DNA from 2 places in the Eggerthella guodeyinii genome. Region 1 is predicted to be linked to the other one. Evidence: predicted binding sites of a transcription regulator. Region 1 holds the regulator's gene; the other holds the start of a gene.
The links. The regulator LexA, encoded in region 1, represses DNA repair genes until DNA is damaged. The targets are predictions, from matches to a motif close to CNAACANNTGTTNG.

Region 1 (7,130 bases):
AGCCGACATCCGTCATGGCACCCGTGTAGTCGCCGCTTTCCATCATCTCGAGCACGACGGGCATCATCAGGTAGAACGAGATCGCGTTGAGCGCGAACGCGACGCCGCAGACGGCCATGCCGACGATCGCCGATCGCTTGAGGCGCTGCGCGAGCACCGAGACGTCCGTGTGCTTCGCGATGAGCTTCTTGAGCTTGCGAAACGCGACGATGGCGCAGACGAGCCCGACGCCGCTGAGCAGCACGCCGCCGATGAACAGCGACACGGGCCCGGCGATGCTGGCCACCATGACCATCGTCTGGGACTTCTTCAGCTCGCGTAGGTCGTTCATGTTCGAAGACGGTACCGGAGCGCCGTTGAGCTCCGTTTGACGCTCGGGATCGTGCCCGGGAGGCGGCTCAGGCGGCCTATGTTCGCTATCAGTCATGCATCTTCCTTGTTTCTCGAAATTTCATGGCTTCTGACCTGGGGTTTTATAAACGAGGCTCTGAGAGCCGTTCTAAGGCCCTATCTTGCCTTCGGACGAGTCCTAGGTCATGGAAATCGCGCTTTTTCAACCGGATCTGGCGAGTACTATACCATGAAGGTCATCGAGGACCCCGATCCGTCGACAATTCCACACCTGCGGCGCTCAGCCGCTTCAAACTTTCGTCGAGTTCCGCGCGTTGATACTCGAGCACCGTCTCCTGGGCCCGTACGATGGCCAGCCGCTCGTCGCGCGTCGACGCGCCGCGCCGCTGCAGCTTCACGTAGTATTGGATGCCTTCGATGGACAAGCCGCTTTTCCGCAGCGCGTCGACGAAGTACAGCTGCGCCACGTCGGATTGCGAGAACGTGCGCACGCCGCGCGCATCGCGGGCCAGCTCGGGAAAGAACCCGCACTTGTCGTAGTAGCGGATGGTGAACGCGGAAATGCCCGTCATGTCGGCGACCTCGCTGATGCCGAAGCACGGCAACGTGCTCCGGGCGCTTTCACCGTGCTCGCTCGCATCCATCGGCGTCCCCTTTCGTCCTTGCTTAGAGTTACTCTAAGTGAGCGGAAACGGCGCGACGACCTACAGGCTCACGCCGCTGCTGCCGAAGCCGCCCGCGCCGCGCTCCGTCTCCGGCAGCTTCGCGCATACGTCGAATGAGGCGTCGGGCACGCGCATGATGACGAGCTGCGCGATGCGGTCGCCCCGCTTGATCTCGAACGCGTTCTGCGGATCGAGGTTGACCAGGATGGCCTGGATCTCGCCGCGGTAGTTGCTGTCGATCAGACCGGGCGCGTTGACCAGCGACACGCCGTGCTTGATGGCCAGCCCGCTGCGCGGCAGCACGAAGCCGGCGTAGCCGCACGGGATGGCCACGGCGATGCCGCACGGAACGAGCTTGCGCTCGAAGGGCTTCAACGTGTCGTCGCAGGTGGCGCGCAGATCCACGCCGGCGTCGCCCTCGTAGGCGTACGCGGGAACGGGCAGCTCGGCATCGAGCTGCTGCAAAGGTACCGATACGTGCTCCATGTTAGCGCAATCCCTCCAATGCGGCGGCGAACTCCTCGACGTTGCGGAAGTCCTTGTACACGCTCGCGAAGCGCACGTAGGCGACGTCGTCGAGCTTGGCGAGGCGCACGAGCACCATGTCGCCCAGATCCTTCGATCCGATCTCGTTGCGCGAGGCGTTGCGCAGCTCGGCCTCGATGCTGTCGATGAGCGAGGCGATCTGCTCGGGCCCGATGGGTCGCTTCGCGGCGGCGTTGAGCAGCCCGCGCATGAGCTTCTGGCGATCGTAGGCCTCCGACGAGCCGTCGGCTTTGATGACGATGAGCGGATTGTCGCCCAGGCGCTCGTACGTGGTGAAACGACGCCCGCATTCGAGGCATTCGCGGCGCCGGCGAATGGCCGTGCCGTCTTCGGAAGGCCTCGAGTCGACCACTTTCGACTCTGGATTGCCACAGGAAGGACAACGCATACTTGCTCCTTTGCCGATTTTGGTTCAGCCTAACATACAATATATAGTGGTTCAATCGGCATACCGGATTCGCGCAAAAAACCTGCACGAACCGTGCGCGCCACCCCTACCGAACGGCGCGCACATACGTATCCCCCAGCCCAACCTCCCCTTTCGCCCGTTCGACCTCGAATACCCAGCGCTCGTCCACGAGCGCGTCGAGGAACCGCTCGTCATGCGACACGAGCACAAGCGCGCAGGCGCATTCGCCGAGCACGTCCTGCAGGGCCTCGATCGAGCGGATATCCAGATGGTTCGTCGGCTCGTCCATGACGATGAGATGCGGCGACGAGAGCAGGCTGCGCGCGATCAGGAGCTTGCGCACCTCTCCCGGGCTCAGATCCTCCCCGTCGAGCACGCGCGACGGCGGCGATTCGAGCCGCGCCACGATAGAAAGCACGCGTCCGCGCTCGGCCGGCGAGAGCCCGTGCAGCTCGTCGAGCAGCGCGCGCACCTCGCCGTCGTCTGCCTCCTGCGGAAGGTGCGCGACGCCCTCCGACAGCGTAACCCGGCGCAGGAGGGCTCTGAGCAGGGTGGACTTCCCTGCTCCGTTTCTGCCGACGAGTCCGATGCGGTCCTCGTTTCCCAGGTACAGCTCGGGATGGTGCAGCGCGCGTCCCGCGCCGAGCGGCATGCTGCCGGCGGGAAGGCGGGCGAGCACCTTGCGGGCGGCGGGAGCGGCATCCGTTTCCAGGGAGCCTCGGGCCTCCTTTTTGGCATCGAGGCCTTCGATACGCTTCTCGACGGCCTCGATGCGCTTGTCCATCTGCGACGAGAGCTTGCCCGCCTTGCCGTCCTGCCCGGAATAGACGGCGAGCTTGATCTTCGCCCGCCCGTCGCGATCGTGCCGGTCGAGGTGCCGCGCCGAACGGCGGGCCGACGCGCGGGCGGCGACCCCGTCGCGCCGCGCACTCTCGTTCCTGATGCGGGCAAGCTCCTCGCGGGCTTGGCGGCGCTCCGTGCGCACGGTCTCCTGGCGCAGGTCGAGCTCCCGGCGCGCCTGCGTGTAGGTGCCCGGGATGGCGACAGCCCGTCCCGCCTCGACGAACACGCACGATTGCACGAGACCGTCGAGCAGCGTGCGATCGTGCGACACGAGCAGCCCGACGCCCTTGAACGAGGCGAGCGCCTGCGCGACGAGGGCACGCGTGGGCGCGTCGAGGTGGTTCGTCGGCTCGTCGAGGGCGAGCACCTGCGGCTCCGCGGCCAGCGCGCAGGCGATCTGGATGCGCTTGCGCTCGCCATGGGACAGCGAATCGTAGCGCCACAGCCATTCGTCCTCGATTTCCAGCAGCGCGCGCAGTTTCACGGCCGTCGAGCCGTAGTCGCAGGCGAACTCCTCGAGCGTCGCAGGGGGCAGCGCGGTGGACTGCTCGCATATCGTGCCGCGCGTCCGGGGCGACACCGACCCCCGATCGGGCGGGAGCGCGCCGCACACGCAGCGCGCGAGCGTGCTCTTGCCGGCGCCGTTCGGCCCGACGATGCCCGTCCAGCCGTTCGAGAACGTGAGCGAGACGTCGTCGAGCGCGGGCTCGTCGGCACCTTCGTAGGTATGGGAAAGATGATGGGCGGTAACGAACATGGCGACCTCCGTCTGAGAGGCGCACGGGCGGCTCGGTGCAGCGTTCAGCGATGCCGATGAAGGGAATGCCAAGCGGCTTGGGAAAGCGGATGAAGCGCGAGGCGGAGTCGAGAACGATGGCGAAAGCGCACCCGATGCGGCTGATGGATACCTGCAAGGGGTGAAAAGAGGGCTTTCGTTATCGCTTCATGTTCCTTGTCTCCTTCGCGAGGCGCGCTCGCCTGCGGGTGCGGCGGCGCGGCACGGTTGCTGCTCGGCCGAGTCTACCACGGCGGGCGGAATGCGTAAACCCCCGAATGGACGCGCCTCCGGGGTGGCGGAGGCGCTACGCAGCCACAGAAACGCAGCATCTGTGGGTTATGGAACGGCCGCTGCGGGCCGTGGGAGAACGACGGGCGCTACAGCCCCATGAACAAGCTGGCGAACGCGAGCGCCGCGAACACGCACCCGCCGACGACCGCCTGCCAACGCTGCACGCGGCCGAACGACACGCCTTGCGCCGTGCCCGCGCGCACGGCGGACGCGAACGACGCATCGCCGCGCCCCGCATGCGCGCCGCGCCCGGTTTGGGCCGCGCGCTCGGGAAACGCGATAATGCGCGCCTGCCGAGCAGGTGCCGAATCGAGCTTCGGTTGAAGGGCCGAGGTTCCCTCGACGGGGTATTTCATCTCAAAATTCTTCATTTTATGCCCTCCTGCTCTTGCGTAGAACCTTTGTTCGCGTATATAATAGGTCGAACAAAGGTTCATGTCAATAGAAATTTCATACATTTGTTCGGTAGAAGATAGGGCGGCGACGAAAGGACGATCCATGGCCGAGAAAGTGACGAAGCGCCAGCAAGCGGTGCTCGACTGCATCGAGGAGTGCATTCGGGAGAAAGGGTACGGCCCGACCGTGCGCGAGGTATGCCAGAGCCTCGGCCTCTCCTCCCCCTCCACCGTGCACGTGCACTTGAAGGCGCTCGAGGAAAAGGGCCTCATCAAGCGCGACCCGCTCAAGTCGCGCTCCATCGCGCTCACCTATCCGCTCGAGGACGCTGCGCTGGCCACCAACGTCGTCGCGCCCAGCTTCAGCAACATCGTGAGCGTGCCCCTCGTGGGCAACGTGGCGGCCGGCTCGCCCATCCTCGCCGAGGAGAACATCACCGACACCCTGTCGCTTCCCACCGAGATCGTGGGCGACGCCCCGTCGTTCTTGCTGTCGGTGCGCGGCGAGAGCATGATCGAAGCGGGCATCAACGACGGCGACTACGTCGTGGTCAAGGAGCAGCCCGTCGCGAACAACGGCGACATCGTCGTGGCCATCATCGACGACGGCGCCACGGTGAAGCGCTTCTTCAAGGAAAGCGACCACATCCGCCTGCAGCCGGAGAACTCCACGATGGACCCCATCATCACCACCGATTGCGCCATCGCCGGCAAGGTGGTCGCGGTCTTCCGCCGCCTGTAACGTCGCACGCCGAACCAACGAAACGCCCCGCCGCTCGATGGAAGCGACGGGGCGTTTCTATTTGGCGTCGCGCCTCAACCGGGATGCCAGGTACGAGCCGTACGCCCGGAGGTCGAACGCGTCGCCGTGCGCAAGCGCCAGCGCGACGAAGACGACGAGCGAGACGCTGAGGTAGCAGTCCTTCACGTCGAACACGAACGCCCCGGGAACCTGCAGGAAATCGAGGCTGCCGCCCCAGAACACGCGGTCGACGAGCCCGCAGACGCAGCCGGCCAGGCCCACGGCGAACACGAAGGCCGCCGCCTTGCCCGGCTTCTCCACCGACGCGCGGTAGAACGCGTACGCGCTGAGCGCCAGCGCGATGGCCAGCACGTTGAGGGCGATGGCCACCGCCGGCACGCTGAGCACCTCGATGAAGTTGCCGCCCCAGGTCATCTTCTCGTTGACCGTCGGATAGTACTGCAGGACGTCGCCGACGAGGGAGAAGCTGTACCCCATCCCCCACCGCGCGATGACGAGCTTGACGCCCTGGTCGACCGCCACGAGGAGCGCGATCGACCCGATGAGCGCCAGCCGCCCTCCCGAGGGGGACGGCCTACTCGCCGCCATGCACGAACGGCCTGAACAGCCCGGCGTACGAAGGGCCCGCGAGCATGACGATGCGCGTGCCCGCCTCCTCGTGCGTCTCCGAGAGAATGTGGCAGCGCTCGTGCGCGATGGAGACGAGGTCGCCCCGGCTGTAGGGGATCAGCACGTCGAGGTGCTCGTCCTGCGCCGAGGCGACGCGGGCGACGTGGTCGACGAGCGCGCCCACGCCCTCCCCTGTCGCCGCCGACGCGAACTGCGCCTGCGGATGGCGCGCCTTGAGGGCCGCGAAATGCTCCTCGTCGAGCAGGTCGCACTTGTTGAACACGAGCACGCGCAGCAGGTCCTGCGCCTGGATCTGGCCGAGCACGTCCTCCACGGCGGCGATCTGCGCCTCGTACTCGTCCGACGACGCGTCCACCACGTGCAGCACGAGGTCGGCGCCCGTGATCTCGTCGAGCGTCGACTTGAACGCCTCGATGAGCGTCGTCGGCAGCTTCTGGATGAATCCGACCGTGTCGGTGATGGTGATCTCACGGCCCTCGGGCAGCTCGAACTTGCGCGTGGTCGAGTCGAGCGTGGCGAACAGCTTGTCGTACGCCAGCACGTCCGCATTCGTCAGCCGGTTGAGCAGGCTCGACTTGCCGGCGTTCGTGTAGCCGGCCAGCGCCACCTTGAACATGCCGCTCTCGTAGCGGCTCTCGCGCTGGACGGCGCGCACCTCGGCCAGGTGCTTGAGCTCGCGCTTGATGGACGTGATGCGCTTGCGCACCATGCGGCGGTCGACCTCGAGCTGGCTCTCGCCTTCGCCGAAGCGCGACCCCACGCCGCCGCCCATGCGGTTGGAGGCCAGGTGGGCCCACATGCCACGCAGGCGCGGCAGCAGGTACTCGTTCTGGGCGAGCCGCACCTGCAGCCGCCCCTCTTTGCTGGTGGCGTGCAGGGCGAAGATATCGAGGATGAGCGCCGTGCGGTCGATGACCTTCACGTCGCGGCCCATCGCCTTCTCGAGGTTCGCCTGCTGCGAGGGCGTCAGCTCGTCGTCGAACACCACGAGATCGGCCGCGTGGGCGCGCGCGAGCTCGGCCACCTCGTCGGCCTTGCCCGTGCCCACGAACGTGCGCGGGTTGGGAGCGTCGAGCTTCTGCGTGGTGGAGGCCACCACGTCGGCGCCCGCCGTGTCCACGAGGCGCTCGAGCTCGGCGAGCGACGACGCCAAGGGCCAGGTGGAGCCGGGGCGGTCAACGCCGACGAGCACGGCGCGCTCGCGGCGTTCTTCGGCGACGGGGGTCATGCCCCGCGTGATAACAGATTCGTATTCCGTCATGGATGCAACCTTTCGATGCGAAGACGAGCACGCCGGCATCGGCGTCGGCGCGCGGAGACAGTCGGAAGCGGCGGCGGCCGCTAGAGGAACGCGTGTGCTGTCTGCATGATAGGTGCTCCGATCTTGAACGGTTCGACGGCAGAACCCTGCCTGTGGCTCCGTATCATACCACATGCGCCCTTCCGTCCGGAGAAACCG
Region 2 (7,130 bases), 600 kb from region 1:
ATGGAACTTTCGTTCGTATACTCGGGCAACGAGACGGTGGGCGCCATGGTGACGGCCCGCCTCGAGGCCGCCGGTTGCACGCGCACCGAGGACCTCGCGCATGCCGAGGCCATCATCACGTTCTGCACGTCGCAGACGGCGCTCGAGGACGCGTACTTCGACGAGGAGGGGCTCGTGCAGGCGGCGGGGAAGGGCGCGCTGCTCATCGACCTGTCGGCATCGACGCCGAGCTTCGCGCGCGAGCTGAACGCCGTGGCCGTGGTGAGCGACCTCATGTCGGTGGAAGCGCCGCTCGTGGTCGTCGACATGGCGCGCGCGGACGCGTTCGGCGACCGCGACAACCTCGTGTGCTTCGTCGGCGGCGACGAGGAGGCCGTGGACGAGGCGCGCCCCGTGCTCGAGGCGATCGCCGGCACGGTGCAGGAAACGGGCGGGGCGGGCTCGGCGCAGCTCGCGCGCGCCGCGTACACGCTGCAGACCACGGCGCAGGTGATCTCGGCCGTGGAGGCCGATGCGCTGTACCGCGCCGTACGCCGCTCGTCGGCGTCGCTCGACCAGGCCGTGGAGCGCGTGGGCGCCGCGACGCCCGTCGCCGAGCAGGTGCTGGCCGCGGTGAACACGGGCCGCTTCGACGGCACGTACACGGTGGAGATGTTCATGGCCGAGCTGTCCGCCGCGCTGACGGCCGCCGACGACGTGGACCTCATCCTGCCGCAGGCCGAGGCGTGCCTGCACCTCCTGGAGCTGCTGGCCGTCATCGGCGGCGCCGACAAGGCGCCCGCGGCGCTGGCGCTCGTGTACGGAGAGGAGAAGGCGTGCGCCGAGCAGGGCCTCGACTGGACCCGCGCCGAGCAGGCCTACGGCGACGCGTCCGAGGACTTCGACGACCTCGACGACGGCTGCGGGCACGACCACGACCACGGGCACGACCACGGCTCCTACCCCGACTACCCCGGCTACGGCGCGTACTCGGCCAACTAGCGCCATGGGGTGCGACCTCTGCCCGCGTTCGTGCGGGGCCGACCGCGCGGCGGGGGAGCGCGGCGCGTGCGGGGCGGACGGCCGCCTCGTGGTGGCGCGCGCGGCGCTGCACTTCTGGGAGGAGCCTCCCGTCAGCGGCGCGCGCGGCAGCGGCACGGTGTTCTTCGCGCACTGCCCGCTCAGGTGCGCGTACTGCCAGAACGCGGTGATCGCCGCGGGGGAGGCGGGCGAGGCGGTGAGCGTCGAGCGGTTGGGCGCGATGTGCCTCGAGCTGCAGGAGCAGGGCGCCCTCAACGTCAACTTCGTCACGCCGACGCACTACGCGCCCGAGGCGCGCGCGGCCGTGGCATGGGCGCGCGCCCGCGGGCTCGCGCTGCCCGTCGTGTGGAACACGTCGGGATACGAGACGGTCGCCGCCGTGCGGGCGAACGCGGGCGTCGTGGACGCGTACCTCACGGACTTCAAGTACGCCGACGCCGCGCTGGCGCGCCGCTATTCGCAGGCGCCCGACTACCCCGCGGCGGCGCTCGCGGCGCTCGAGGCGATGGTGGAGGAGGCGGGCGCGCCGGCGTTCAACGAGGTGGACGGCGCGCCGCGCCTGACGGGCGGCGTCATCGTGCGCCATCTCATGCTGCCGGGCGCGCTCGAGGACTCGAAGCGCGTCGTGCGCCTCGTGCACGAGCGCTTCGGCGACGCGGTGCTGCTGTCGCTCATGAACCAGTACACGCCCGTGCTCGCCGATGCCGCAGCCGCGGGCGACGCTCACGCGGCCGCGACGCTGCGGCGCTGCCCCGAGCTCGCCGGGCGCGTTTCCGACGAGGAGTACGAGCGCCTGCTGGACTACGCCGACGAGCTGGGCGTGGAGGACTACTTCTGGCAGCAGGGCGGCGCCGCCGAGGACAGCTTCATCCCCCCGTTCGACCTGACCGGCGTCCGAGGGCCGGCGGGGGCGCGGAGGAGCTGACGCCGCGAGGCGCAGAGCTACCGCGGGGAGATTTCGGTGCCGGGGAGGTCTTCCTGCATCTCGGTGAGGTTCTTCCAGAAGCGCTTGGGCATGAACTGGCGGCGCAGCTCGGGGTTGTAACGGGCCTCGACGGCCACGGTGTCGTAGAAGCGCTTCCACGCCTGCTGCATGAGGCGCTCCTCGGACGCGCGGTCGGGCAGGTCGACGTGCTCCGTCTCCACGAGGTACCAGTCGCGGCCCTCGTACACGCCGGCGACGTTGTGCGCCTCGTCGAAGATGATGAACGGCTGCGTGTTGAAGCGCCCGCTGAACCAGTCCATGAGCAGCGGGATGACCGAGGCCGCGGGGTTGCAGCGCGCGAACCAGACGCCGTTCTCCAGATGCTCGAAGCGGAGGAACTGCAGCATGCGGTGGCGCTCGTTCAGGACGGAGCGCTCGAGGCGATGGAGCGGCTGGACGGCGGGATGCGCGAGATCGTTCAGCACGCGGCGGCGCGCGCGTCCCGGGCGGTTCTGCGCCATCGCGTAGCGGATGAAGCGGTAGACGACGGTGCCGGCGTCGGGCTGGTCGCTGAGCGAGGCGTGCTTGACGGCGTCGTAGACGGCATCGCCGCAGCGGCTCCTCAGGCCGCGCCGCACGCGCACGGCGCGCTCCTCGTCCGTCTCGACGATGCGCACGGTCTGGCCGAGGCGCGGCTGCAGCACGGAGGCGGGCGCGACGTCCTGCGGGTCCTCGCGGCGCGCGTACGCCTCGAACACGGCCGACAGCAGCCCCTCGAGCGTGCCGTCGTAGCCGTACGCGACGTCGACGAGGGGTTCTTCCGAGACGAACGGGGGATCGTCGGCGGCGGTCGCGCGGCTCATGCGCACACGGCTTCCGGCATCTCGAGGGCGCGCTGCCATCCGTACGTCCCGTCGGCCGCCGGCGCGGCGGCGGGCCCCGCCTCGAGCGCCCGCTGCCCCGCGCCGGCGGCGATGCGCGCCTTCTCGGGCGTTTCGACGCTCTCGAACAGGCTCATCTGCCCCGGCGTGGTCTTGTCGGCGCGACGGCCGTGGTTGCCGCCCTTGATGGGCGCGGCCAGCTGCGCGCGCAGCCCCTCGCGGGAGAAGTCGACGCCCTGGCCCGCGTAGCCGCCGCTGCACGTGATGAAGAAGCGGGCGCGCTTGTAGGCGATGCCCAGACGGCGCAGCTCCGGCTCGCGCAAGCACGCGGTGCGTCGCGCGCGCACGATGAGGTTCGCGCCGCGCACGCCGATGCCGGGCACGCGCAGCAGCGCCTCGAGCGGGGCCGTGTTCACCTCCACCGGGAAGAAGTCGAGGTGGTTGATGGCCCAGTTCGCCTTCGGGTCGAGGTCGGGGTCGAGGAACGGGTTGTCCTCGTCGATGATCTCGGTCACGTCGAAGCGGTAGAAGCGCAGCAGCCAGTCGGCCTGGTAGAGCCGGTGCTCGCGGTTGAGCTGGATGGCGTCGGTGCCGGGCAGGCGCTTGTCGTCGTTCACGGGCGTGTAGGCGCTGAAGAACACGCGTTTGAGCGACAGCGTGCGGTACAGCGCCGCCGACAGGTTGAGGATCTGGAAGTCGCTCTCGGGCGAGGCTCCCACGATCATCTGCGTGGACTGGCCGGCGGGCACGAAGGCCCGCTCCTTCTTCTTGGGGCGAACCTGCTTCATGTAGGTGGTCTGCTTGCGCACGAGCGCGCGGGTGTCCTTATCCACGGCGATGTTGTCGCGGATCTGGCGCATGGGCGCGATGATGCGCTGCTTGTCCTTCTCGGGCGCGAGCAGCTGCAGGCTCTTCTGGGAGGGCAGCTCCATGTTCACGCTCATGCGGTCGGCCAGATGGCCCAGCTGCTGCACGAGCTCGGGCGAGGTGCCGGGCACCGCCTTCGCGTGGACGTAGCCGCGGAAGCCGTGCTCCTCGCGCAGGATGGAGAGCGTCTGGATCATGAGCTCGGTGGTGTAGTCGGGGTTGCGGATGACGCCCGAGCTGAGGAACAGGCCCTCGATGTAGTTGCGGCGGTAGAACGCGATGGTGAGGTCGGCCAGCTCGCGCGGCTTGAACGCGGCGCGCGGCACCTCGTTCGACACGCGGTTCACGCAGTAGGCGCAGTCGTACACGCAGACGTTCGTCATGAGCACCTTGAGCAGCGTGATGCAGCGCCCGTCGGCCGCGAAGCTGTGGCAGCATCCGGCGGCTAGCGTGTTGCCCAGCTTGCCCTTCTGCGCGTCGCGGTCGATGCCCGACGACGTGCACGCCACGTCGTATTTCGCGGCATCGGCGAGGATTTCGAGCTTGCCAACGAGGTCCATTCGTTCATCCGTTCGTCAGATCAAATGTTCGCGAGAATGTATGTTCGTATACTACGCAAACGAGTGTTCGAAGTCAAGGGAAAACCGCGGGGAGGACCTGCCGTGCGCCGCCCTCCGTTCCTCAAAATGTGGTTGAATCGCTTGTTGGAGATAGGGGCGGCCGCATCCGCAGCGCTACACTTTCAGCTGCGCGGTACGCTCCGCGCAGCGTGCGCAGGGGTGCACGTTTCGTACGGTGGGAGGCCCGCCGCGCCCTCGTTCCCGCGTTGCGGGAAGGCGCGGCAGACTTCGCATCATCGACAGAGAGGGGCGACCGTGTCCGGTTCCCAGAAAACGCTGAAAATCATCTCCATCATCCTGATCGTCTGGGCTATCATCGTCATCCTGCTGGGTGCGTTCATGGCGGCAGGGTCGGCGGTGCCCGGGATGTCCGCCGAATCCATCGACATGGGCTCCGGCCCCATGAGCATGTCGAGCGCGGCGCTCGCCTTCGGCGTCGGCACCATCATCGGCGGCGTGATCAACCTGATCATCGGCCTGCTGGGCCTGCGCGGCGCCAAGAACCCGCACAAGATCGGGCTGTTCTTCGTGCTGTGCATCATCGGCCTCGTGCTGGGCATCGTCGGCATCGTCATGAACATCATGCAGGGCGCGTTCCAGTGGACGTCGCTCGTGAGCATCGTCATCATCGCGGTGTGCACCTTCCTGGCGCATTCCATCAAGAAGCAGGCGTAGGCCAAGCCGAAGCCGCACGGCGGTTGAGATCGAGCCGGAGCCGCACGGCTTGGCTCGGTTCGGAGGCTCCCCGGATACGATCCGGGGAGCCTCTTTTTTCGCGCGGGGCGGCGGCTCGGGCCGCGGGCGATCGGTGCCGCGATGCCCGCTCCCTCGCCCGCTCCGCCTCGCGCCCTCATCCCCATCCCATCCCCGCCCCTCTGCGCGCCGCGCGACCCGTTTTCGGCGCGCCTGGAGTATACTGATGCCCGCACGACGTGGGAAGGCGAGCGAAGGAGCGGGCGATGTTGGCGGTGCTGTGCGTGGGAATGGGAGGCTTCATCGGGTCGGTGGGCCGCTATCTTTTGGGCCTCGTGCCGGTCGAGGGCGACTTTCCGCTCATGACGTTCATCATCAACTTCGCGGGCGCGGTGCTCATCGGCGCGGTGTTCGAGGCCGCCACGGTGTGGCCCGGCATGTCCGACAACGCCGTGCTGTTCCTCAAGACGGGCGTGTGCGGCGGCTTCACCACGTTCTCGGCGTTCTCGCTCGAAACGCTCACGCTGCTGGAGCGCGGCAAGTACGCCACGGGCGCGCTGTACGCCTGCGGCAGCGTCCTCGTGTGCCTCGCCGGCGTCGCGCTCGGGCGGCTCATGGTGCGCGGCGTGCGCGCGGCGCTCACGGGCTCGGCTGAGGCGTAGGCGCGGACTCCCTCCGATCGCGATCGCGCCGCTTCTCCCGCCTAGCTCGCGCGGGTGGCGTTGCTCGGGTCGATCGACATGCTTTGGAACCGCTCTTCCATGTACTGGTTGTCGAAGTGGTCGGCGAAGAACTGGGCCACGGCCGTCTCGGGCGGGTTGCCCGCCTCGCGCTGGTACCAGCAGTCGAGCGACAGCAGCGTCATGCCGCCGTCGACGATCATGAGCACGGCGCACACGGTGGTCACCGCGTAGCGCCAGTTCCACGGGATGAGGTTCACCAGCTTGAGCATCCACGGCAGCAGGAGCTTGATCCACACCACGCCCAGCACGCCCCACATGGCCATGAACATGCCGTTCGTGCGCCCGTCGATGGACAGGAACGTGCCCGTGTAGTCCCAGGCCACGATGCCGAAGGCGAACTGCATGAACCAGCTGGTGAGGTACTCGAACGCGCCTCCGATGACGGCGCTCACCAGGAAGATGAGGATGACGTTCTTGTCGTGGAAGCGGTTGAGCGCCACGGTCATGAGCACGGCGCCGAAGCCGTAGATGGGCGAGAACGGCCCGAACAGCAGGCCCGCGCGATCCTGGTAGTGGCCCGGGTTCACCACGAGGAAGTGGTACGCCGTCTCGATCATGAGCCCCAGCACGCAGCACACGACGAAGATCCAGAACAGGTTGAAGAAGTTGAGCGCGATGAAGCCCTTGCCGGTCTCGTCGCGGCCGAGCGTGCCGTCCTCGGCAGCCTCGCGCGTCTCCATGTCGCGCAGCTTGCGCTGCAGCTCGCGCTCGTCGGCCAGCGACGGGTCCACGTAGCTCGACAGGGCGATGAGCACGACGAGCACCACGCCGTAGGGGATGAGGTCGGGCGTGAGGCCGGAGAGCATCATGTCGCAGAGGATGACCAGGATGAGGATGACGATCATGACCTCGGCGATCTGCGCCGTGCGGCGGCGCTTGTCGCGCAGCAGGCGGATGCCGAGGATGACGAACATGGTGGCCAGCACCGTCATGAGCACGGCGTCGGCGATGAAGATGACGAGCGTGGCCGTGGACAGCTCGCCGGTGATCATGCCCTGCTGGAACGCGATGACCATCCCGACGATGAGCAGCACGAGCACCGGCACGATGGCCGCGCCGCTGACGATGCACAGGATGCCGAACACCTTGAGCGGCAGGGGGATCTTGCGATGGGTCGGGGGCGTGCTCTCGTCGAGGTCGAGGGTGCCCTCGACGCGGTCGTGCTTGCTCATGCGGTGGTCTCCTCGTTGGCGCTTCGTACGGTCGCCCACCAGTATAGCGGAAGAGCGGAAGCGTACGGCGGCGACTGCGACGAAGGGCGCTAGGTGGCGCGGGGCTCGTCGGGGGCGATCTCCTCGACGAACCAGCGGGGGCCTTCGTAGAAGAGGTACTTCTCGTGGCCGTTCACCGACACGAGGTAGCGGACGCCCGTGCCGCCCAC

Region 2: a site for LexA is predicted at 4,271-4,284, ahead of GS424_RS05900 (putative DNA modification/repair radical SAM protein). Genes of this name have one in related genera too.

Annotation. Positions count from the first base shown of each region.
Region 1 is NZ_CP063310.1:2,049,307-2,056,436, reverse strand. It holds gene GS424_RS08520 (hypothetical protein) at 1-427, opposite strand, end outside; gene GS424_RS08515 (MerR family transcriptional regulator) at 588-995, opposite strand; gene dut (dUTP diphosphatase) at 1,056-1,502, opposite strand; gene nrdR (transcriptional regulator NrdR) at 1,504-1,950, opposite strand; gene GS424_RS08500 (ATP-binding cassette domain-containing protein) at 2,057-3,571, opposite strand; gene GS424_RS08495 (hypothetical protein) at 3,970-4,239, opposite strand; gene lexA (transcriptional repressor LexA) at 4,382-5,020, shown strand; gene GS424_RS08485 (signal peptidase II) at 5,078-5,629, opposite strand; gene hflX (GTPase HflX) at 5,616-6,932, opposite strand.
Region 2 is NZ_CP063310.1:1,452,238-1,459,367, forward strand. It holds gene GS424_RS05885 (NAD(P)-binding domain-containing protein) at 1-981, shown strand; gene GS424_RS05890 (radical SAM protein) at 986-1,945, shown strand; gene GS424_RS05895 (TIGR03915 family putative DNA repair protein) at 1,963-2,808, opposite strand; gene GS424_RS05900 (putative DNA modification/repair radical SAM protein) at 2,805-4,253, opposite strand; gene GS424_RS05905 (hypothetical protein) at 4,569-4,988, shown strand; gene crcB (fluoride efflux transporter CrcB) at 5,273-5,668, shown strand; gene GS424_RS05915 (putative ABC transporter permease) at 5,710-6,921, opposite strand; gene GS424_RS05920 (hypothetical protein) at 7,011-7,130, opposite strand, start outside.